DNA from 3 places in the Mesorhizobium newzealandense genome. Region 1 is predicted to be linked to each of the others. Evidence: riboswitches for the same ligand, from Rfam matches in the RefSeq annotation. Region 1 holds a riboswitch; each other region holds the start of a gene.
The links. Region 1 has a riboswitch for cobalamin ahead of ACFSOZ_RS37155 (DUF1636 family protein). Riboswitches for the same ligand answer to the same signal wherever they lie in the genome.

Region 1 (7,681 bases):
GTTGTCTCTTGCTGCCTGCTGTATCGTCGCGAAGGGTGCGGGTCACGCCTTGTTCTTGGTTAGACGCTCCAGCGCATCCACAATCAAATCGCAGAATTTTTGATGGTCGAGCTTCATCGCCACGGTGTGGCGGAAGTCGACCTGCTCGCTCGCCGTGCCCCCGAAATGGTGCATGCCACCCATCTTCTCGAAATTGCAGACGGTCATGCCCTTGGTCCACCGGCCGGCAAGCTCGACGCGGATATCGGCCTTCTCGGTGGTGAAGACGGTCGGGTCGATCATAGCCGCGACGCAGCACGCGTCATGGACGGCGGGATACTCGATCTGCAGGAGGCCCCCATGCGTGGTCGCTATGAACTCCCAGATATCGAGGATGAACTTGGCTATCTCGCCGCCGACGGCGCGCACCCGGTCCTGAAGCTTCGTGGTGGCGAGCGCCTGATGTGTCAGGTCGAGACCCACCATGGTGACGTCCCATTTGGCCCGGAACACCACGTCGGCGGCCTCCGGATCGGCATAGACGTTGAACTCCGCCGCGGGCGTGATGTTGCCCCTGGTATAGCTTCCCCCCATCGCGACGACCCGTTTCACCCGCTCGACGATGCGGGGGTCCTTGCGCACGGCAAGCGCGATGTTGGTGTAGGGACCGACCGGCACCAGAGTGATCGTCTTTGGCTCATGCGCCATGACGGTGTCGATGATGAAGTCGACGGCGTGCCGCTTGTCGAGCTCGAACGAGGCGGGCGGCAGTACGGGGCCGTCGAGCCCGGTCTCGCCGTGGATCTCGACGGCCAGCACCTGATCGATGAGGAGCGGCCCGGGAGAGCCCTTCGCCACCGGCACCTTGATGCCATAGGCGGTGCATACGGAAAGCGCATTGCGCGTGGTGTTCTCGACATTGTGGTTGCCCGAAACCGTAGTGATGCCGAGGAGATCGATCTTCGGATTGCCTGCCGCCAGCAGGATGGCGATAGCGTCATCATGCCCAGGGTCGCAGTCCAGGATGATCTTTTCCATATGGCACCTCCTCTGCCGGCCGAGCCTGCCGCGACTACAGACTGCCGCCGCTTGCGCCGTCAAGGTTCTCGCCCTCGGCAACCGTAATGCCAACTCGCTCTGCCCCCCGGCCACCTTCTACCTCCGGCGGCGAGCCCGTTCCGAGCAGCTGCCACTGCCGCCGCCGTATTGCGCGACAAGCGGGGTTGACATCGTCGGGGAATATCGCTTCAAATGTAATGTTATTACATTTAGATGGAGCAGCGACGTCGCAAAAAACCATTGCGATGCGATCGATGGAAATCTACGCTGGGCCGGTGATGGTCCCCTGGCCGCAAGGCAAGGGGTGAAAAGGGAACACGGTGAGATCCCCAAGGGTCGAGGCCGTGGCTGCCCCCGCAACTGTAAGCGGCGAGCAAAATCCGTAAATGCCACTGGCCGGCAAGGCTGGGAAGGCAGGATGGCGCCACGACCCGCGAGCCAGGAGACCTGCCATCAGCATGAGTTGACCGGACGGGGTGTGCCGGGAGGAGACGTGGACGTCGGTCTTGTCGGCCGATTCGCCAACTTCCTTCCGTCGCCAATCGAGAAAGACGGAAAAGTTGGACGGCGCTACCGATCGTATTCACCGCATTATTGTCTGCACGCTTTGCCGCGACGTCCCGACAGGGATCAGGTCGGGTGAGAATCTGTGCACCGATTTACGTTCCCGGCTCTCGGCCCACCATGAACCCGCCGTGGCAAATGGCTTCATTGTCGAGGGCGTGGCTTGCATGGCCGGCTGTGCACGGCCCTTGACGGTTGCCTTCCAGGCATCGGGCAAGGCCGCCTATCTCTTCGGCTCCATCGATGCGCAGGCCGATGTCGGCGATCTCGTGCGATTCGCCAAGCTCTATGCTTCGCTCGCCGATGGCTGGTGCAATTCGGGACAGCGCCCGGCGGGATTGGCCGGCAAGACGCTGGCCCGCATCCCGGGTCCGGGCAATCTGGCGGGAAACAGCCGATGACAGCGCCGGTTCTCGAAGCGCGTGACCTCAGTGCCATGGCGAATGGCCGAGATATGGTCCATGCGGTCAGCCTCTCGGTGGGCGCAGGTGATCGCCTCGCCATCATCGGCCCCAACGGCGCCGGCAAGACCACGCTGCTGCGCATGCTGTCGGGCATGCTGCGGCCAAGTTCCGGCGAGGTGAAGCTTGGCGGGCGCCGGCTGGACAGGATTTCGGCCGCCGAGCGCGCACTGCAGATCGCCGTGGTCGGCCAGACCGACCAGCCCGATCCGCGGCTGGCGGTGATCGACTATGTCGAGCTTGGCCGGGTTCCGCACGCCGGGCTAAGGCGCAGGAGCGACGAACGCGACATTGTCGTCGACGCGCTGCGCCGGACCGGCCTGCTGCCGTTGCTTGGCCGCACCATCGGCTCGCTGTCGGGTGGCGAGCGCCAGCGCGCCCAGCTGGCGCGCGCCATCGCGCAGGAGCCAACAATTCTGTTCCTCGACGAGCCCACCAACCATCTCGACCCGCGCGCCCGCGGCGAACTGCTCGAACTCGTGGCCAGCTTCGGCATGACGGTGATCGCGGTGCTGCACGATCTGGCCCTGGTGGCGCCCTTCGCTACCAGGGTCGCGGTGATGAACAATGCCCGCCTGCAAGCGTTCGCCGCGCCGCGCGAAGCGCTGACCCAACAGCTGATCCGCGAGGTGTTCGGCGTCGACGTCTTTCGTCTGCGCCATCCGACTGAAGACCGCGAACTGACGGTGTTCGAGGTGCCGAACCGCGCCGTGCCGACATCCTGATCGAAGCCGTTCCGCCCAATCCCTGTTCAACAACGGAGCAATACCCTTGAAACGCCTCGCTTTTTCGCTCGTCTTCTCGCTGCTGGCCTCGACAGCTTTCGCCTTCCCTGTGACCGTCGACAGTTGCGGCAAACCGCTGACTTTCGACGCGCCGCCGAAGCGCGCCGTCATCCATGATCTCAACATGGCCGAGATGGCTTTCGCGCTGAAACTGCAGCCGTCGATCGTCGGCCTGACCGGCATCACCGGATGGTACAAGGTCGGCCCCGAATTCAAGGCCGAGCAGGGCTCGATCCCTGAACTCGCTCCCAAATATCCGACGCTTGAAAACCTCGTCGCGGTCGAGCCCGATTTCTTCTTCGCCGGCTGGTACTACGGCATGAAGCCGGGCGGCGAAGTGACGCCCGAAACGCTTGCCCCGCATGGCATCAAGACACTGGTGCTGACGGAAAGCTGCGTCCATCTCGACAAGAACCGCCCTGCCGCCTCGATGGACCTGCTCTATGGCGACGTCGAAAAGCTGGGCAAGATTTTTGGCAAGGAGGCTGAGGCGCAAAAGCTCGTTTCAGGCTGGAAGACGCAGCTCGCCGACATCACCGCCAAGGTCGGCGACCGCAAGGGCACGCGGGTGTTCCTCTATGATTCCGGCGAGGACAAGCCCTTCACCGCGGGCAAGTTCGCCATCCCCAGCGCCATGATATCAGCCGCCGGCGGCGACAACATCATGGCCGACATGGACACCAGCTGGGGCAACACGGACTGGGAAACGGTGGCCTCGCGCAATCCGCAATTCCTCATCCTGCTCGATTACCAGGACGGCGGCGGCTACAAGAAACTGCTCGATTTCCTGAAGGCGCATCCGGCGATGAAAGAAACGGACGCGGTCAAGAACGAGCGTTTCGTCGCCCTGCGCTATGCCGAGCTGACGCCTGGACCCGCCAACATCGAAGCGATCGACAAGATCGCCAAGGCGATGCATCCGGAAGCATTTTGATGCATGTCGCCCAAAAGTGCGCTGCGGTTTTTTGGCAACGACATGCATGAAGAAAAGATCCGGGAAGTGCGTCGCATGAGCCCTGATGGACGCGACGCATTTCCAGGCTTGCGACACAAGGCATTCGCACTCGCCATGATGGTGGGAGCGGCGGCGATCGCCGCTCTCGCCTTGCTGTCGATCGCCTATGGCTCGACGCTGATTCCGTTGACCGACGTCGTGGCTTCGCTCGGCCATGCGATTGGACTGGGTGGACACGACGTGTCCGGCCCGGTCGGCAAGATCGTCGTCGACCTGCGGCTGCCGCGCACGATCCTGGCCATCTGCGTCGGCGCCGGCCTGGGCGTCGTCGGTGCGCTGCTGCAGACGGTGACCCGCAATGATCTGGCCGATCCGTTCCTGTTCGGCCTGTCGTCCGGCGCCGCTGCAGGCGCGGTTTCCGTCATCACCGTCTTCGGCGACAGTTTTGGTATCTGGACGCTGCCGGTCGCGGCTTTCACCGGCGGCATACTGGCTGCCGGCGTCGTCCTGCTGCTGGTTGCGCGGGTGAGGGGGCAAGGGCCGGAGCGGCTGATCCTCGCCGGCCTTGCCGTGTCGTTCATGTTCACCGCCTTGACCAACTACCTGGTTTTTGCCGGCGACCAGCGCGCCGCCCACTCGGTGCTGTTCTGGACGATGGGCGGGCTCGGCCTGGCACGCTGGGACAACATCTGGCTCGGCGCGCTGGGTGCGGGCACCATCCTGGCTTATGCGCTATGGAACCACCGCCGGCTCGATGCTTTCCTGGCCGGCGAAAATGCCGCCGAAAGCCTTGGTGTGCCGGTGGCGCGGATGCGCAGGATGACCTTCTTCGTCGCCGCGTTCGCGACGGCGATCCTGGTCTCGGTCGCCGGCGTCATCGGCTTCGTCGGACTGATGATCCCGCATCTGTCGCGGCCGCTGGCGGGTCCTTTGCATCTGCGGCTGGTTGCCAGCTGCGCGGTCTTCGGCGCGGTGCTGTTGCTGGTTAGCGATCTTCTCGCCCGAACCTTGCTGCCGCCGCAGGAACTGCCGATCGGCATCATCACCAGCTCGGTCGGAGCGTTCTTCGTCGTCACCATGCTCATCCGCAATCGGCTCTGATCGCGGTGGGCCCTATCGCGATGGGTCCTATCGCGATGGGCAAGAGTTCCCGCCTCAGACCGTCCAGAAATAGCGCACGATGTGAAAGAAAACCGGGGCAGCGAAGACCAGGCTGTCGGTGCGGTCCATCATGCCGCCATGGCCTTCGATCAGATGGCCCCAGTCCTTGACGCCCTGGTCGCGCTTGATCGCCGAGGCGACCAGCCCGCCCAGAAAGCCCATGGAGCAGGCGATGAAGGCTACGGCTGCCGCCTGCAGCGGCGAGAACGGTGTCACGAAGGACAACAGCGCGCCGAGCAGGCTCGCCGACACCAGTCCGCCGATCAGACCTTCCCAGGTTTTCGACGGCGAGACGTTCGGCGAAAAACGGTGCTTTCCGAAGAGCTTGCCGAAGATGTACTGCAGCACGTCGCTGCCTTGCACGACGATGATCAGGAAGGCGATGAGCAACAGGGTGCGGCCTTCGAAGCCCGGCACATTGAGGGTCAGCAGCGCCGGAACATGGCTGACGCAATAGACCGAGATCATCACCGCCCATTGCTGCGCGGCGATCCGCTCTAGAAAGCGCTCGGTGTCGCCATGCAGCGCGGTGATCGCCGGCATCAGCAGGAAGCAGTAGACCGGAATGAAGATGACGAACAGCCCGTACCAGGCGGTCCACACCAGCCAGTATTGAAACGGAATGATGATGCCGAACATGCCGAGCAGCACCCAATGGTCGCTGCGGCTTGTATGCGTCAGCGTCACGAATTCGCGCAGCGCCGCGAAGGAAATCAGCGCGAACAGGATGGTCATGCCGTAGCGGCCGAAGAAGAAGGCGACCGTCATCAGCGCCACCATCACCCACCAGGCGTTGATGCGCTGCGTGAGATTGACCAGCGTTGAACTGAGCGGCTTGGGCGCCCGCGCCGAAAGTATCGCGGCAATGATGCTGGCGGTGGTCAGCACCGCGAGCAGGCCGATGATCAGAATGGAAATCTCGTGGCGCATCAATCGTCTCGCTCGGGACGCGGGTTGAGCGCCAGCAGCGTGGCGTGGGCGCGCTCGAGAAAGGCGCGGCGTTCTTCGCCCGGGCCCACCGCAACCGGTGCGCCGAAGACGACGCGGCACAGCAGCGGCACCGGCAGGAACTGGCCCTTGGGCAGCACGCGCGACATGTTCTCGATCCAGCACGGGATCAGCTCGACCTCAGGCCGCGCCATCGACAGATTGTAGAGCCCGGAGCGGAAGGCCAGCAGCGGCTCCTCGGTCATGTTGCGGGTGCCCTCGGGAAACAGGATCAGCGAATGGCCCTGGTCGAGCACCGAGAGCATGATCTCGATCGGGTTTTCTTCAGGTTTCGTCCATTGCCGGTTGATGAGCACCGACGACAGCATGTCCTCGGCGATGAAGCGGCGCAGCCGCGACTTTCCCCAGTACTCGCCGGCAGCAACCGCGTGGGTGATCGCGCGTTCCTTTTCGCTCAGGCAGGCCGACAGCAGGATGAAGTCGCCATGGCTGGTGTGATTGGCGAAATAGATGCGCTGCCGGTCGGATGGCAGACTGCCATTCCAGATCGGACGCACCCCGGTCACCACCCAGGCCAGCGCCGAGAGACCGACGGAGGTTACGGTCTGCAGCAAGGTGAAGGTCTTGAGCGAAAGCTTGTTCATCGCGGCGCCCAAAACCCCGCCGTCAGGAGCGCTGCGGCAAACAGGGCCAGGGCTGCGCGCTGTTTGAACAGCAAGCGACGGGTGCCGGCCATGCGGTCATCGAGCGGGCGTGTCGTGGACGGCGAAGGTTTCAGGCGCATGCGCGCCAGTATGTCATCCACCGCGGCGCCACCGGAAGCCTCGTCTTTGTGGCTGGCCATCAGCCGGAACAACAGTGCGTCGAACACCAGAAGCGCCGACAGCGCCAGCACCGCAACCGCGCTCGCGGCCGAGACCGACAGTGGGATGGCCGCGCGCAAAGCCTCGAAAGCGCCGCGCGCCGAAGCAGCCAGGGGCACAAGAATACTGGCGGTCACCACAACCGCAGCCGGCCATGCGGCCTGCTGCATCAGCATGCGGGCGAAGCGACCGGCGCGTTCCTGGTAGGCATTGCCCGTCATGACGCCGCCCGCTCCGTGGCCGCGGCGAGATGAATCGGCCGGCCGGTGGCCATCAGCATCTCGTGGGCAAGCGTCGGCGTCCTGGCTCTGCCGGTCGCCACCAGCCATTCGGCGACAACGCCGGCGCTGCGCTGGAAACCGAGCGCGCAGCAGACCAGCACAGTGCCGTCGCGGCGCGCGCTCTCAAGCGCGCTGGCGGCCTGCTGCTGTACTATTACCGGCGGCGGCAACAGATCGATCATCGGAAAGCTGATCCAGCGGCAGTCTGTCCCCGCCGGCTTTTCAAGTTCGGCGGCAAGATCGATGACCGTGCCAAAGCCGTTGGCCTCGCTTGCCGTCGGAAAGCGACCGAGAGAGACGCCATCACGGACGGCGACGTGCGGTGGCAGCTTGCGCGTCCATATCGCGGCATTCACACCAGCGCCCAACCGGTAGGGCCAAAGCAGGACGCGGCTTGCCAGGGACACATGGCCTTCCGCAGTCTTCTGGAACACCTTTTCACCGGCCCCGGAATAAGCGAAGGCGACGATAGCCAGCGCCAGCGCCGGCCAGAGCAGGAAGAGCGCTGTGGCGGACAAGACGGCGCCGAGCGCGGCGCCGGCCAGCGCAAGGACGGCGCCCAGCGCATAGAACAGCGCCAGCCGGCGCGCTTTCGCATCGCCGGTCAGCCGAGCGGCTGAAAACG
Region 2 (7,681 bases), on a different contig from region 1:
CCGGCATGGTCATGCCGTCTTGCGCCACCGCGATGTCGTGCATGACCAGATGCAGATGGTTTTCCGGGGCGATCGAAGCCGGGCGGACCACCTCCGTGCCGGCGGCGAGCAGCGACAGCATGCGGTCGGCGCCGGTCCTCGCAACCGTTTCCTCGACCTTTGCCAGCGAGCAGACATGGATCATTGTTTCGAACCCTTCGATTGATCCTCGCGCCGCGACGCCCATTCGGCAAGAGCCGATTCGAGCCGCTGCCACTCTTCCTGACTGCCCGGCAGGCCGGCGCGCAGGACACCCGGACGGTCGACGAAATGGCGAAGCAGGATGCCGCGCTCGCCAAGCGCGGAAAACAGATCGGCGGCATCGGGCATGCGGAGGTAGCGGAACAATGTGGTGCCGCCCACGACAGGAGCGCCGAAGCGGCCGAGCAGCCCATCGAGCCGCGCCGATGCATCCGCAAGGGATGCCCGCATCGCGTCCTGCCAGCCGATATCGGCAAGCGCGCGGATGCCGTATTCCAGCGCCGGGCCGGCGACGGCCCATGGTCCGAATTGCGTGTCCACCCGGTCGACCGTCGCTGCATCGGAAAGCACAAAACCGAGCCGCAGCCCGGCCAGGCCAAAGAACTTGCCGAACGACCGCAGCACCACGATGCCACCCTGGCCGACATCGCCGGCGAGGCTGTGTTGGCGTGGGCCGACATCCATGAACGCCTCGTCTACGACCAGCAGCCCGCCCTTGGCCCGCATCCCTGCGGCCAGCGCCAGCAGCCGGTCGCGCTCGATGATGCGCCCATCCGGATTGTTCGGATTGACGACGATGGCAAGGTCTGCCTCTGCCAGGGCCACGAAATCGCCGACCTCCGCCACCTCATGTCGGGCGATCGCCGCTGCCCGCGCATGTTCGGCATAGGTCGGCCCCAGCACCAGCGCCTTGCCGGGCGCGATCAGCGATGCGACGCGCGGCAACAGGATCTGCGTGCCGGGTGCCGCCGCCACATTGGCTGGCGAAGGCGCGCCGTAGGCGCGCGCCGCGATCTCGACCAGCTCGCGGGCGCGTCCGGCTTCCGGCAACCGCGACAGGATGGTGGCGGGCAGGCCGAAAAGCGGGTAGGAGTGCGGATTGATACCGGTCGAGAGGTCGACGAAAGGCTGGGGTGCGTTGGGGAAAAGCGCCCTCGCCCGGCCTAGACTTCCACCATGGTCCACCGCCGCCCCATCAAGAAGCTTCATGTCAGTCCTGATCGCTTTCCTGTCATTGGCCGTCGAATTCGTCCTGGGCTACCCGGACTGGCTGTTTCGCGCCATCGGCCATCCGGTGACGTGGTTCGGCAGGCTGATATCCTTTCTCGACCACAGGCTCAACCGCGCCACTGATCCCGACGCGCTGCGTCGCAAGCGTGGTGTCCAGGCGTTGCTGGTCATCGTGCTGGTGCCGGCGGCGATCGGGCTCGGCGTGCAGGTCCTGCTCTGGTTCATTCCCCTGGGATTGATCATTACCGCCCTTCTGGCGACATCGCTTCTGTCGCAGAAGAGCCTTTACGAGCATGTCGAGGCCGTGGCGGACTCACTCGACACCGGTGGCCTCGCTCTGGGTCGTGTCGCCGTCTCGCGAATCGTCGGCCGCGATCCGGAAACGCTGGACACGGCCGGTGTCTGCCGCGCGGCGATCGAGAGCCTGGCCGAGAATTTTTCCGACGGCATCGTCGCTCCCGCCTTCTGGACCGGCGTTGGCGGGCTGGCAGGCGGCGCCGCCTACAAGGCCGCCAACACCGCCGATTCGATGATCGGCCACCGCACCCCGCGCCACGAGACCTTCGGCTGGGCAGCGGCGCGCTTCGACGATTGGATCAACCTGCCAGCATCGCGGCTGACGGCACTGCTGATCGTGTCGGCGGCATTCCTCGTCAAAGGCACGGATGCGAAAAATGCCTGGCACGCGGTGTGGCGCGATGCGAAAAAACACCGCTCGCCCAATGCCGGCTGGCCGGAAGCGGCGATGGCCGGCGCGCTCGGCCTGGCGCTCGCCGGACCGCGCAGCTACGGCGGCGTGCTGATCGACGACGTCTTCATGGGCGAAGACGGCCGGCGCGAAGCCGACAGCATCGACATAAGGCAGGCGTTGAAACTTTATCGCGTCGCCGACTATCTGCTGATCGCGCTGTTCGGTTTGGTCTCGGCGATCGTCATTGTGGTGTGACGCATCGAGGCGCCGTTCAGAACTCGATCCCCTGCTGCGCTTTCACGCCCGCGGAAAAATGGTGCTTGGTCACGCCCATTTCGGTGACGAGGTCGGCCGCCTCGACCAGCGCCGGCTTGGCGTTGCGGCCGGTGACCACGATATGCAGGCCCTCACGCCGCGCTGTCAGCGCCGCAACCACCTTGTCAAGGTCGAGATAATCGTAGCGCAGCGCGATGTTCAGTTCGTCGAGCACCAGCAGGCTGATCGACGGATCGGCCATCAGCTCGAGCACTTTGGCCCATGCGGCTTCGGCCGCGGCAATGTCGCGCTTCAGATCCTGCGTCTCCCAGGTGAACCCCTCGCCCATCGCGTGCCAGACGACGCGGTCGCCAAAGGCGGCGAAGGCATCTTTCTCGCCGGTGTGCCACTTGCCCTTGATAAACTGGACGACGCCGACACGCTTGCCATAGCCGAGCATCCGCAGCGCCAGGCCAAAGGCGGCAGTGGTCTTGCCCTTGCCCGGCCCGGTGTTGACGATCAGAAGCCCCTTCTCGACCGTCTTGCTCGCCACCTCGGCGTCCTGCACCGCCTTGCGCTTGGCCATCTTGGCGCGGTGGCGTTCTTCGTCCCGGTCTTCGATGGGCCGGTCTTGGATGGGCTTGTCGTCGGGATCGGTCATCTCATTTCACCTTGAGCGGCAGCCCCGCCACCATCAGCAGCACCGTATCGGCGACAGCAGCCACCTGCTGGTTGAGCCGGCCGGCGGCATCGCGGAAGCGGCGCGCCAGTGCGTTGTCCGGCACGATGCCTTGGCCGACTTCATTGGACACCACGAACCAGGGCCCGCGCGGCCGCGACAGCACGTCCACCAGCCGACGGCATTCCAGATCGAGGTCGTGTTCGGCCAGCATATGATTGGTCAACCACAGTGTCAGGCAGTCGACAAGCACCGGCTGATTGTCCGGCAAGGCCTCGAGCGCGCCGGCGAGATCGAGCGGTGCGTCGATGGTCGTCCAGCCTTCACCGCGCCGCGAGCGGTGCAACACGATGCGCTCATGCATCTCGTCGTCATAGGCTTGCGCCGTGGCGATATAGGCCCATGGCGGCGGCAAGGTCGTCGCCAGGGTTTCGGCGTGCGCGCTCTTGCCGGAGCGCGCACCACCGATGATGAAGGTCAGCTTGCTGCGATCAGGCAAAGCTGTCGCGCAGGCTGGTCGCGGTGCCGGTGAAGCGGCCGCGCACCACGCCGACGATCGCGCCGAGCACCAGCCAGAACACCAGATTGGTCACCGTCACTGCAACCACGAACTGGTGATGCAGACCCTCCGGGATCGGCGTCTCGAAACTGTCGGGCTGCGGTGCGCCGACAATATGCGGCGCAATGATCAGCAAGACGGCAAGGATCACAAGCGGCAGCGACTTGCGGAAGGCGATCAGGCCGATACCCGCCGCGGTCGCCGCCACGGTTGCCCACCACCAGATCTGGCGCTGCGTGAGATCGGCAGCAGGCATCGCAGGCAATTCCGGCGGGAGGCCGAGGCCAGGCGCCAGCGTGAACACGGCAAAGCCGGCCAGGCCCCAGAACACGCCCTGGCGCCAGTTGCCGATGCCACCGGCGAATTCGGAAACCGCGACCAGGATCAGTGCGAAACCGATGCCGGTGACGATATTGGCAACCACGCTGAAGGCGAAACGCTCGAAACCGTCGGCCGGCGCCCAGCCTTCGTCTTCCACTGCCGGAGCGGCTGCTTCCGCCGGCGCTGGGGCGGCAGAGCTCATGGCGTTCCCCGCCGGGGCGGCTGTGCTCATGGCATTGGTATCCGTTGCGGCCGGAGCGGCATGGTGATGGCCGCCGCCGGCCTGCTCGTAGACTTCCGCCTTGAGGATCAGCGGCACGGTGGCATAGGCCTGCATGCAGGCGAGAACGACGCCAGCCACGAGCCCTGCGATCGCCGCGATGAACACGACGTTGCGAAACAGGTTCATGATGTCAAATCCTCGTCAGTGGCAGGGAAACGCCATCGAATGGCGATAGTCGTGAGCCGCATTGTGGACCGCATCGATATGCGAGAAGCCGACAAAACCGACAACGAAGATGCCGAGCAGCGCCACGAGCGCAAGCTGCATGACGCGCGACTGCGAGGAGACGGAGGCGCCGAGGGAGACGGAAGCGGTAGTCATGTCTTGTCCTTTCGCCCTCCACCCGAGGGCATCGAAGTCAGTTTCCTGTCGCCGGCAGGTCTCCTGGCTCGCGGATCAGCGCCCTTCCCCACCTTCCCGAAGAAAAACCTTCAGTGGCATATGGAGAGGACTACCGCACACAGTTGCGGGGGCAGCCACGGCATTGGGCAAGACATTCGCCCGCACCGCATTCCCTCTTGGCTCCAAACGGAACCGACGACAGCGCGACTATAGGGAAAATCGCCGCGACCGGCAAACCAAATTCCGACAATGCATGTCGCCGAAAAGTGCGAAGCGGTTTTCGGAATAACAACCTGCATAAGCAGGAACGCATGTCGCCCAAAAGTGCGGAGCGGTTTGGGCGACATGCATGAAGCAAGATCGGACACCGGTACAACAATTGACAATTCTCGTGGCCGGGTGTCGGCTAGCAACGCTAGAGGAAGCCAGCCATGCAGCCCATTGCCAGCGACCGCGATCCCTATAACGGCTTGACCCGGGCCGAACCGATGCTGCCGTCCTCCGCCTATTGGGACATCAATGCCTATCAGCGCGACCTCGATGCCATCTGGTACAAAAGCTGGCTGCTCGTCTGCCGCGAGGCAGACCTTGCGCAGCCGCTTTGCTTCCGCACCTTCCGCGTCGGCACGCAGGAAATCGTCGTGCTGCGTGACGAGACCGGCGAACTGCGCGCCTTCCACAACACCTGCCGCCATCGCGGTTCGCAGCTTTGCCAGGAAAGCGAAGGCCGGCTGAAGGCGCGGCTGATCACCTGCCCCTATCATGCCTGGTCCTATTCGCTGCGCGGCGATCTCGTGCGCGTTCCGTCGAAATCGCTGCCGGACGATTTCGACAAGGCCGATCACCCGCTTTATCGCGTGGCACTCTCGGTGTGGCGCGGCTTTGTCTTCGTCAATCTTGCCGAGGATGCCGCCGGCTCCGCACAGACATCCTTCGATCCGGCGTCCAGCGATCTCGGCAACTGGCCGCTGGAGACGCTGGTGACCGGCCATGTGCTGCGCAAGGTGATGAACTGCAACTGGAAGATTTTCTGGGAAAACTTCAACGAGTGCCTGCATTGTCCGGGCGTCCACAAGGACCTGTCGCGGCTGGTGCCGATCTACGGCCGCGGCCTCATGGGGCGGCACGACGATCCCGAATGGGCTCGCCACGCCGATAATGACGCACCGGAGTTTTCCGGCGGCCTGCGCGCCGGCGCCGAGACCTGGTCGCGCGACGGCCAGACGCACGGGCCGGTCTTTGCCGGCCTGACACCTGCCGAGCGCAGCGCCGGCCAGACCTACGCCACCAACCTGCCGTCGATGTTCGTCGTCGGCCATGTCGACTATGTCAGGACCGTGCGGCTGGTGCCGCTCGGCCCCGAGCAGACCGAGCTTGTCGCCGAATGGCTGTTTGCGCCCGAAGCGCTTGTTGCAACCGATATCGACAACATCGTCGCCTTCGGCAAACAGGTGCTGGAGGAGGATGCGGGTATCTGTGAGGTCAACCAGAAAGGCCTGCGCTCGGTGCGCCACGAAGCCGGCGTGCTGATGCCCGAGGAATATGATCTGCACCGCTTCCACAACTGGGTCCGCGAACGGCACGCAACGCTTCCCTCCAAGCCTTGAAGATCACAGCGATTTCGGCAGATACCGCCAGGTCACGAAGCCGCAGATCGCCGCCAGCATGCCGAGCGTGACGAACACCGAGCCCAGCCCGAAGAACGCCAGCACCACCGAATAGACCAGTGGCGGCGTCAGCTCGGAAAAGTCGAGATAGGTGCGGTAGACGGCCGCCATCTGCGACCTTTCATAGGAACGCACCGAGCGCATGAAGGCGGTCGAGCCCAGCGCGTCAAGCGCAATGGTGAAGAAAGCGCCGCAGAGCAGGAAGGCGCCGGTAAGCAGCGGCACGGTTTCGCCGACCGCACCCGCCGCCAGCAGCATGGCCGACATGGCGAAATAAGCAAATGTCATGGTCCGGCGGCCACCAAAGCGCTTGCCCGCCTTGCCCCAGAAAATGGCCATGAACAGCAGCGCATTACCGACCGAAACCAGCAGGCCGCCGGCGAGCTTGCCTTCGCCGGTGATGACCATGAACAGCGGCCCGTAGACGAAGAACGTCGTCCAGAAACAGGAGCGGCCAAAGGCGATCAGCCACGCCAGCCGCAACCTGGGCTGGACGACGAAGCGGCCGATATTGGCGAGCGGATTGGCCGGCCGCGTCTTGCCGGGGCGGATCGACGGGTTGTCGCCCAGCCGGTAGGTCCAGAACAGAGCCAGCAAGGCCATCGCGAACACCGCCACCGCGCCATGCGCGGCATAGATGCCGAAGCGCGTGTAGAGGAAAATGCCGAGCGTCGGTCCGCCGGTCCAGGCGAACATCGACCACGCCATGCGCAGCGATTCGGCCTGCATGAAATCGGTCTTGCGGATGTGGTCCATGATGTAGAGGTTGAGCGTGATCGACAGCGCGCTGGCGCCCATCACCCGGCACAGCATGCCGGCCAGTTGCCCGGCGAGCGTATGGGTGACGAAGAACAGCGAGCCGATGGCCAGCAGGCAGGCGCCTGCCGTGTAGACCCAGCGCCGGGCAAAGCGGCGGATCAGCATCGGCATGAACAGCGTCACCGACAGGCCGAGCATCGCCACGATGGTGTAGAGGATCGAGACGATCTGCTCGTTATGCAGGATCTCGTAGGCCTGGATCGGGATGACGCTCGACACCGTGGCACGGGCAAAGGATTCGAGCGCATAGAGCGACGCGAAGGTGCGCGCATCCGCGGCCTTGAGGGCCGGTAGCCAGATCGGATGGCGCACATGGGTGGACATTGCTTCCCCAAAGCAGAAACGCTGGGCCAAATCTGCCGTGGTGATCCCAGCGCCAATAAGAGGAAACCGACGCCTATCCGGCGAAAAGCGAAGTCGGCCAAAGGCTTTCCGGCACTGGCCTAAAGCGGCGCCTGATCCGGCATCTGCCGAAGCGCCCGGCCTTCTTTTGTGCCGGGCAACCGTGATAGTCGTCGTGCGGGGCTGAATCAGAATACGAGACCATGAGTCACACACCGACCGCACCCGTTCAGGATCGACCGAAGCGCATCGTCGCCATCGACATCGTGCGCGGCATCGCGCTCATCGCCATGGCGAGCTACCATTTCACCTGGGATCTGGAATTCTTTGGCTACACCGATCCCGGCCTCACCGCCTTTGGCTGGTGGAAGATCTACGCGCGCTGCATCGCATCGACCTTCCTGTTCCTGGTCGGCGTCAGCCTGTACCTCGCCCATGGCCGAAAAATCCGCTGGAACGGCTTCTGGAAGCG
Region 3 (7,681 bases), on a different contig from region 1:
ACCGAGCGACTGTTCGATTTCCACTACCGCATCGAGATCTACACCCCGGCCGAAAAGCGCCAATACGGCTACTACGTCCTGCCCTTCCTGCTCGGCGACAGGATCGTCGCGCGCGTCGACCTCAAGGCCGACCGGCCGGCTGGCGTGTTACGCGTCCATGCTGCTTACGCCGAGCCCGGCGCGCCCGCTGAAACCGCTGGTCAGCTGTTCGAGGAACTGAAGCAGATGCAAGGCTGGCTTGGACTAGAGAGAATGGAAATCACACCGGCCGGCGACTTGGGTCCGGCACTGCTGAGCTTGAACCATCAGGGCCGCTCTTGACATCAGCCGTCGGCCGCAGACGTTTGAGGGAGTTTTGTCGGCCCAGGTTCAATCATGGCATCGCAAGAGGTTCTCGACCTGATCCACGAGGCGTTGATTGCACATGGGATCAACACCATCCGTGGACAGCACGATGTCAGTCTTGAGCTGGAAAACCTGCGGTTTGAAGCCGAAATCTTGGATAGGGAGCAGCGAGACTCGACACTCTGGCTTGTCGTCGAAATCCATATCTTCTCGCCGTTACTGGGCACTCAGCCCGTCATCGAATCGTTCGTTGGAATGGGCGACACACGTCAACAGGCGACATTCCAGGCATTCGGAAAGTTCCTGATCGGCGTATTTCATGTGTTGATCGAGGGCCTTGCAAAGCATGTTTGCGACAACATGCAAGCCGACATCGAGTTCTGGCAGCGCAATGATGCCAGCTGGAAGGTGTATGCCGGGCCTGTCATTACCCAGGCTGTAGTGGAATGCACGCTTAACCGGACATATCCGGCGTTCTATGCCCAGCTGGAAAAACTGTTCTCCGCCAATGTGCGCCCCGGCAGTCATTTCGTCCGGATTTTCGTAGCGAGCCATGGCGGAGAACTTATCGGCAAAGAAGTTCTCCTGGACAACGAAACATGGCCTGAAGGCCAAGCTGCTTGTTAGTCAGGATTGGCATCACGGCGATGGGTATCAGGCATTGCGCCATGTCATTCTTGCGTTGCCAGAAGAGAAGGCTGCCAAACCGAGTTTGTTGGGCACCGCCGCAAACTGGTTAAGAGGTCGCACTAAGAAGCCAATGGATACATGATGGACATCAAGCCGCAACTAACGCTCACCCCGCGTTGACACCGCTGCCTGCAAAAGCCTAAATCCGCTCCAGACGGTCCCCTGCCCGCAACGGCAAGGGCCAAGAGGGAATGCGGTGCGGGACAAAAATCCCAAATCCGCGGCTGTCCCCGCAACTGTAAGCGAAGAGCCAAGGCCGAAAGCCACTGGGACGGTCCCGGGAAGGCGGCACCAAGGCGATGACCCGCGAGCCAGGAGACCTGCCGTCTACGACTACAGAATCCGATCGCCCGGCGGGTTTCCGGGCAAGGAGTTCGATTTTTGGACCATGACAGCAGTTTTTCGGCTGGCACAGCGGACAATTCGTCCGGCGAGAGCGATGCTCTTGCCGGCGTAACCGTCATCGTCTGTGCTTCCTGTCGCGATGAAACCGGTTCCGACGCTCATCCCCGCGCCGGCGAACTGCTGGCGCAGGATGCGCGCCGCGCCGCTTCTGGCGAAGATGTCCGGGTCTTCAGCGTCGAATGCCTCGGCAATTGCAAGCGCCGGCTTAGTGCCGCCATCCTGCGCGATGGCTGCTGGAGCTACGTCTTCGGCGACCTGACCGCGACCAGCGGCGCCGACCTCGTCTCCGGAGCAAAACTCTTCGCCACCTCGACGGACGGCCTCATTCCGTGGCGCGGCCGCCCCGATAGCCTGAAGCGCGGCCTCGTCGCCCGCATCCCTCCCCTCGACCTATTGAAGGACTGATCATGACCGCTTCCGTCTCCCGCGTCCCCTGCACCGTCGTCACCGGCTTCCTCGGCGCCGGCAAGACGACGCTCATCCGCCACCTCCTGGAAAATGCCGGCGGCAAGCGGCTGGCCATCATCGTCAACGAGTTCGGCGACATCGGCATCGACGGCGAGATCCTGAAGGGCTGCGGCATCGACACCTGCCCGGAGGAAAACATCGTCGAGCTGGCCAATGGCTGCATCTGCTGCACCGTTGCCGACGATTTCGTGCCGGCACTCGACCAGATCCTGTCGCTGACACCAAAGGTCGACCACATCCTGATCGAGACCTCCGGCCTCGCTCTGCCCAAACCGCTGGTCCAGGCTTTTCAGTGGCCGACAGTGAAGAGCCGCGTGACGGTCGATGGCGTCATCGCCGTCGTCGATGGACCAGCACTGGCCGAAGGCCGTGTCGCCAACGACATCGACGCACTTCAGGCACAGCGCGCACAGGACACGACGCTCGATCACGACGATCCGGTCGAAGAAGTGTTCGAGGATCAGATCGCCTGTGCCGACCTGATCATCCTGTCGAAGAGCGACCTGATGGACGCCGCCGGCTCCGCCCGCGCCAACGCCATCATCAACGAGCACATCGCCCGCGCGGTGAAAATCGTGCCGACGTCGCAGGGCAAGGTCGATCCGTCGGTGCTGCTCGGCCTTGGCCTTGCCGTCGAGGACGACATCGAAAACCGCAAGACCCATCACGACGACGAGCTCGACCACGAGCATGATGACTTCGACAGTTTTATTGTCGACATAGCCTCGATCGCCAATCCGGATGAGCTGGCAAAACGCGTCGCTACCGCCGCCGAGGAAGAAAACGTGCTGCGCGTGAAGGGCTTCGTCGAGGTCGGCGGCAAGCCGATGCGGCTCTTGCTGCAGGCTGTCGGACCGCGCGTCAATCATTACTATGACCGCGCCTGGACGGCGCAGGACGACCGCCGCTCGCGCCTCGTCGTCATCGGCCTGAAGGGGCTGAACCGCCCGGCAATCGAGCGTATACTCGCCGGCTGACGCACACCACGGGCCGCGATGCACATCCTCACCACGACATCCGCCTCGCTCGACGATCTCGCCGAGCCGGTCGATCTGCGGCAGACGCCGGCGGATATCGTGGCCCTGTCCTTCACCGACAGCGATCTCGCCGGGCTGGCGGCGGCGTGGAAGGCCGACGCCGACCGCCTGCCCTCGATGCGGCTGGCTGCCCTCCGTGACCTGCGCCATCCCATGTCCGTCGACCTCTGGGTCGACAGCGTCGCCCGCCACGCCAAAATCATCCTTGTGCGCATCCTCGGCGGCTACGACTGGTGGCGCTATGGCTGCGACCAGCTTGCCTTGACCGCCCGCGCTCGCGGCATAAAACTGGCGCTGCTGCCCGGCGAATGCCGCGACGAGGATCTGCGCCTGATCGAAGCCTCGACGCTGCCGCGCGAGGAGCTTGACGCTCTGCTCGACTATTTCCGCGAGGGCGGCCCGGCGAATATGAGCGCGCTGGTACAGAAGCTGGCGCGGCTGGCTGGAGCCAGGAGCACCGTCACAGCACCGGTCGCGGTACCAAAGGCCGGATTTTATGAGCCAGGACGCGGCGTCGTTGACGACCCGAGTGCTGTCCGGATCCCGATGAACGGTAGCGATCCTGCCCACGTCCGCGCCCCCGTCACCCCCATCCTGTTCTACCGCTCGATGCTGCTGGCGGCCGATGTCGCGCCGATCGGCGCGCTTTTTGAAGCGCTGCGGCAGCGCGGCATCAACCCGGTCCCCATCTTCGTCTCCAGCCTCAAGGATCCAGCATCCCTGACGTTCGTGGAAACCGCACTGACCACGCTCAAACCTGCCGCCATCATCACCGCGACCGCCTTCGCGTCCGGCGCCGAACCCGGCGTTGAAACCCTGTTCGACCGCGCCGGCGTGCCTGTCTTCCAGGTCATCGTCGCCACCACCCGCCGCGATATCTGGGAAAACAACCAGCGCGGGCTGGCACCCGCCGACCTCGCCATGCATGTCGTGCTGCCGGAGCTCGACGGCCGCATCCTGGCCGGTGCGATTTCCTTCAAGGGCGAGAGCGAGGTCGATCCCGCACTTGGTCACCGCGCCTTCGCCAACCGGCCGGAGCCCGACCGCGTCGCGCAAGTCGCGGACCGCGTCGCAGCCTTCATCAAGCTGCAGGAAACGCCCCGCGCCGAACGCAAGCTGGCGATCCTGATCCCCGATTATCCGAGTGCGCCCGGCCGCACCGGCTATGCCGTCGGCCTCGATGTGCCGTCCAGCGCGGTGGCCATGCTGCACGACCTCAAGGAACAGGGGTATGCGGTTGACGGGATTCCGCAAACGCCTCGTGGGCTGCTGGATTTGCTGGAAGTGGCCGGGCAAGGGCTGAAGCTGGAGGATTATCTCGACTTCTCGACAGAATTGCCAGTTGAGGCACTCGCTGCCGTGGAAGCCGCTTGGGGGAAAGTAGAAGACGAAACCGGCTTGTGCGAGGCGCCCCCCTCTGTCCTGCCGGACATCTCCCCCACACGGGGGGAGATTGCGCCCTCATCACTGCGTTCGCCAATTTCCCACGCTGTAGCTCAAGAGCCAACAACGGAACTGCCAATCTCCCCCCAAGTGGGGGAGATGTCCGGCAGGACAGAGGGGGGCGCGACAGAACGCCAACCTTCGCGGTTCGTTGGCGAAAAACACTTCCCCTTCCGCGCCGCCATCTTCGGCAACATCACCGTGGCGCTCGCCCCCGATCGCGGCCGCTCGGCGGACCGCCGCGCCGACTATCACGACCCGACACTACCGCCGCGCCATGCGCTGATCGCCTTCGGCCTGTGGTTGCGCAAATCGCTCGGCGTCCACGCTCTCATCCATGTCGGCGCCCATGGCACGCTGGAATGGCTGCCCGGCAAGACGGTTGCGCTCTCGGAAAACTGCTTTCCCGAGATCGTCACCGGTCCCCTGCCCGTCATCTATCCCTTCATCGTCTCCAACCCCGGCGAAGCAGCACAGGCCAAACGGCGCATCGCCGCGGTCACTCTTGGCCATCTGCCGCCGCCAATGACCGGCGCCGGGCTGGACGAGGATCAGCACAGGCTTGAGCGGCTGGTCGACGAATATGCCCAGGCCGACGGTCTCGACCGCCGCCGCCGCGATCGTCTGGCCAAGCTGATCTTCGACACCGCGCAGAAAACCGGCCTCGCCGCCGAAGCCGGTGTCGCCGGAACCGACGCGCCCGACGAAGCGCTGCGCCGCATCGACGCCTGGCTCTGCGACCTCAAGGATTTCGCCATCAAGGACGGGCTGCATATCTATGGCCGCGCACCCGAGGACGAGCCCGACGCCATGCGCCGTCAAAGCGCGGACGCAGAGAAGACGGCGCTGTTCGCGGCACTGGATGGCCGCCATGTCAAGGCCGGCCCGGCCGGTGCGCCGGCGCGCGGTCGCTCCGACGTTCTGCCCACCGGCCGCAACCTGTTCACGTCGGATCCGCGCACCATGCCGACGCCGACGGCCTATGATCTCGGCAGGGCTGCAGCCGAAGAAGTCGTGCGCGGCTACATGCAGTCGCATGGCGACTGGCCACGTTCGCTGGTCATCGATCTCTGGGGCTCGGCCTCGCTGCGCACCGGCGGCGAGGAAATCGCGCAGGGCCTGGCGCTGATGGGCTGCCGGCCGCAATGGGATACCTCGACCGGCCGCATCACCGGCATAGAGGTGCTGCCGCCGGCCGCCCTCGGACGCCCGCGGGTCGATGTCACATGGCGCATATCGGGCCTGTTCCGCGACATGTTCCCGACCCAGATCGCACTGATCGATGCCGCCGCCAACGCCGTTGCCGCCCGCGACGAGGAGGATTCGGAAAACCCGCTCGCAGCTCGGAGCCGCGCGGATGGCAAGATCAGCCCGCGTATTTTCGGCACCTCGCCCGGCACCTACGGCGCCGGCGTCGAGGACCTGCTGTCGAGCGGCGACTGGGCGGCGCGCGAGGAGATCGGCCGCGCCTATCTCGACGCCACCTCGCATGCCTATGGCGGTGCCGAGGGCGAAGGTGTCTCAGCACCCGGCGCCTTCGAGGGCCGCATCGCCGAAGCCGATCTTCTCGTCCACACCGGCGACGACCCTGGCCGCGACATTCTCGAAGGCTCCGCCGACGTCGCCTTCATCGGCGGCTTTTCGGCCGCGCTTGCGGCGCTCGGCCGGAACGCCGATGTCATCGTGCTCGACACCACGGATCCGCAGAAACCGAAGCCGCGTTCGATCGGTGAGGCGGTAGCCCGCGTCGTGCGTGCCCGCGCCGTCAATGCCCGGTTCATATCAGGCCAGATGCGCCACGGCCCGCGCGGCGCCTCCGAATTCGCCGAAACGGTCGACCGGCTGGTCGGTTTCGCCGAAACCACCCATGCCATATCGGGCGCGCTGATCGAAGCGGTGCATGATGCCTATCTCGGCGATCCCCGGGTGCGTGCCTTCATCTTGCGCGAGAATCCCGCCGCCGCCAAAGTCATTGCCGAGCGCTTCCTGTCGGCGCGCCGGCGTGGCCTCTGGCATCCCTTGCGCAATTCCATCGACGACGACCTCGCCGCGCTGATTGCCGAGGCAGAAGCGCTTGGGGTTGCGGCATGAACGCCTTCTCGCGTCGCGGTGCCTGCCCCGCTCTGGCAGCCCCCATGCAGACCGGCGACGGCCTGCTGGTGCGGCTCAACCCGGTGGCTGGAGGATTGTCGCCGAAGCTTTTGATCGCACTCGCCGAATCCGCCTTGCGGTACGGCAACGGCATCTTGGAAGTCACCGCGCGCGGCAGTTTGCAGATACGCGGCCTGACGCCGGAAAGCGCGGCTCTTCTGGCGACGGAGGTTGATGCGCTAGGCATCGTGGTGCGCACCGGTGTTCCGGTCGAGACCGGACCGCTGGCCGGCATCGACCCGCAGGAGATTGCCGATCCCCGTCCGCTGGCCGAGCGGATCAGGGCGGCGGTCGAAGAGGCTGGGCTGACGCAACGGCTCGGGCCGAAGGTTTCGGTCATTGTCGACGGCGGTGGACAACTTGGACTGGATTCGGTGACGGCCGATGTGCGGCTTGTCGCAACGCGCACCGATACGGGAATTCGGTGGCGCGTGTCTGTCGCGGGTGATGGGCAGAATGCAAGGCCACTCGCCACGGTGGACGACGATACGGCGCGCGATATCGCCGTTGCGGTGCTCAGGATGGTTGCCGAAATAGGCCGCGACGCCCATGCAAGGGATTTGTCGGAGAGGCAGCTGACATCTCTCGCCGGTTGGCATTCCTTCGCGCCCCCCTTTGTCCTGCTGGAAATGTCCGGCAGGACAAAGGGGGGGCGCGAAAGATCGCCGACCCATTGGAACTTTCGACCTGACCACAGCCATCGCTACCCTCGGCATCGGCCTGCCCTATGGCAGCATGCAGGCGGACAAGATCATCGGCCTTGCGCAGGGTGCCCTCGCCCTCGGCGCAATCGAAATCCGCCTCTCCCCTGGCCGTGCCTTGCTTTTCCTCGGTCAGCCGGCGGCCGCCAACCAGCCCCTTCAGGACGCCGCAGCCACTCTCGGCTTCGTCACTGACCCAGCCGATCCGCGCACGCGTATCGCAGCCTGCCCCGGCACGCCGGCTTGCGCTTCCGGCCGGATCGCCACACGCGACATTGCCGAGACGATTGCGGCTGAAAATGCCGACATCCTCGACTTCACCCTGCACGTTTCCGGCTGCGCCAAGGGCTGTGCCCATCCGGGCAAAGCAGCGCTTACCCTGGTCGGCGGCGAAAACGGAGCCGGACTTGTCGTGAACGCGACGGCAAAGGGCCTTCCTGC

Region 2: it holds a riboswitch for cobalamin, as region 1 does, so the genes downstream of both, ACFSOZ_RS09350 (CbtB domain-containing protein) here and ACFSOZ_RS37155 (DUF1636 family protein) in region 1, are expected to answer to the same signal.
Region 3: it holds a riboswitch for cobalamin, as region 1 does, so the genes downstream of both, ACFSOZ_RS09110 (DUF1636 family protein) here and ACFSOZ_RS37155 (DUF1636 family protein) in region 1, are expected to answer to the same signal.

Annotation. Positions count from the first base shown of each region.
Region 1 is NZ_JBHUGZ010000030.1:626,223-633,903, forward strand. Features, by position in the region: gene ACFSOZ_RS37150 (nucleoside hydrolase) at 43-1,017, opposite strand; cobalamin riboswitch at 1,301-1,507, shown strand; gene ACFSOZ_RS37155 (DUF1636 family protein) at 1,515-2,003, shown strand; gene ACFSOZ_RS37160 (ABC transporter ATP-binding protein) at 2,000-2,788, shown strand; gene ACFSOZ_RS37165 (ABC transporter substrate-binding protein) at 2,835-3,782, shown strand; gene ACFSOZ_RS37170 (FecCD family ABC transporter permease) at 3,858-4,904, shown strand; gene ACFSOZ_RS37175 (phosphatidate cytidylyltransferase) at 4,959-5,894, opposite strand; gene ACFSOZ_RS37180 (lysophospholipid acyltransferase family protein) at 5,894-6,556, opposite strand; gene ACFSOZ_RS37185 (hypothetical protein) at 6,553-6,996, opposite strand; gene ACFSOZ_RS37190 (phosphatase PAP2/dual specificity phosphatase family protein) at 6,993-7,681, opposite strand, start outside.
Region 2 is NZ_JBHUGZ010000007.1:117,088-124,768, reverse strand. Features, by position in the region: gene ACFSOZ_RS09380 (tyrosine phosphatase family protein) at 1-184, opposite strand, end outside; gene cobD (threonine-phosphate decarboxylase CobD) at 181-1,230, opposite strand; gene cbiB (adenosylcobinamide-phosphate synthase CbiB) at 1,229-2,197, shown strand; gene cobO (cob(I)yrinic acid a,c-diamide adenosyltransferase) at 2,214-2,858, opposite strand; gene cobU (bifunctional adenosylcobinamide kinase/adenosylcobinamide-phosphate guanylyltransferase) at 2,860-3,375, opposite strand; gene ACFSOZ_RS09355 (CbtA family protein) at 3,368-4,165, opposite strand; gene ACFSOZ_RS09350 (CbtB domain-containing protein) at 4,181-4,360, opposite strand; cobalamin riboswitch at 4,397-4,593, opposite strand; gene ACFSOZ_RS09345 (aromatic ring-hydroxylating oxygenase subunit alpha) at 4,813-5,988, shown strand; gene ACFSOZ_RS09340 (MFS transporter) at 5,992-7,191, opposite strand; gene ACFSOZ_RS09335 (heparan-alpha-glucosaminide N-acetyltransferase) at 7,413-7,681, shown strand, end outside.
Region 3 is NZ_JBHUGZ010000007.1:60,769-68,449, reverse strand. Features, by position in the region: gene ACFSOZ_RS09120 (winged helix-turn-helix domain-containing protein) at 1-321, shown strand, start outside; gene ACFSOZ_RS09115 (DUF6348 family protein) at 376-972, shown strand; cobalamin riboswitch at 1,174-1,377, shown strand; gene ACFSOZ_RS09110 (DUF1636 family protein) at 1,417-1,845, shown strand; gene cobW (cobalamin biosynthesis protein CobW) at 1,848-2,885, shown strand; gene ACFSOZ_RS09100 (cobaltochelatase subunit CobN) at 2,904-6,479, shown strand; partial or broken gene cobG (precorrin-3B synthase) at 6,476-7,681, shown strand, end outside.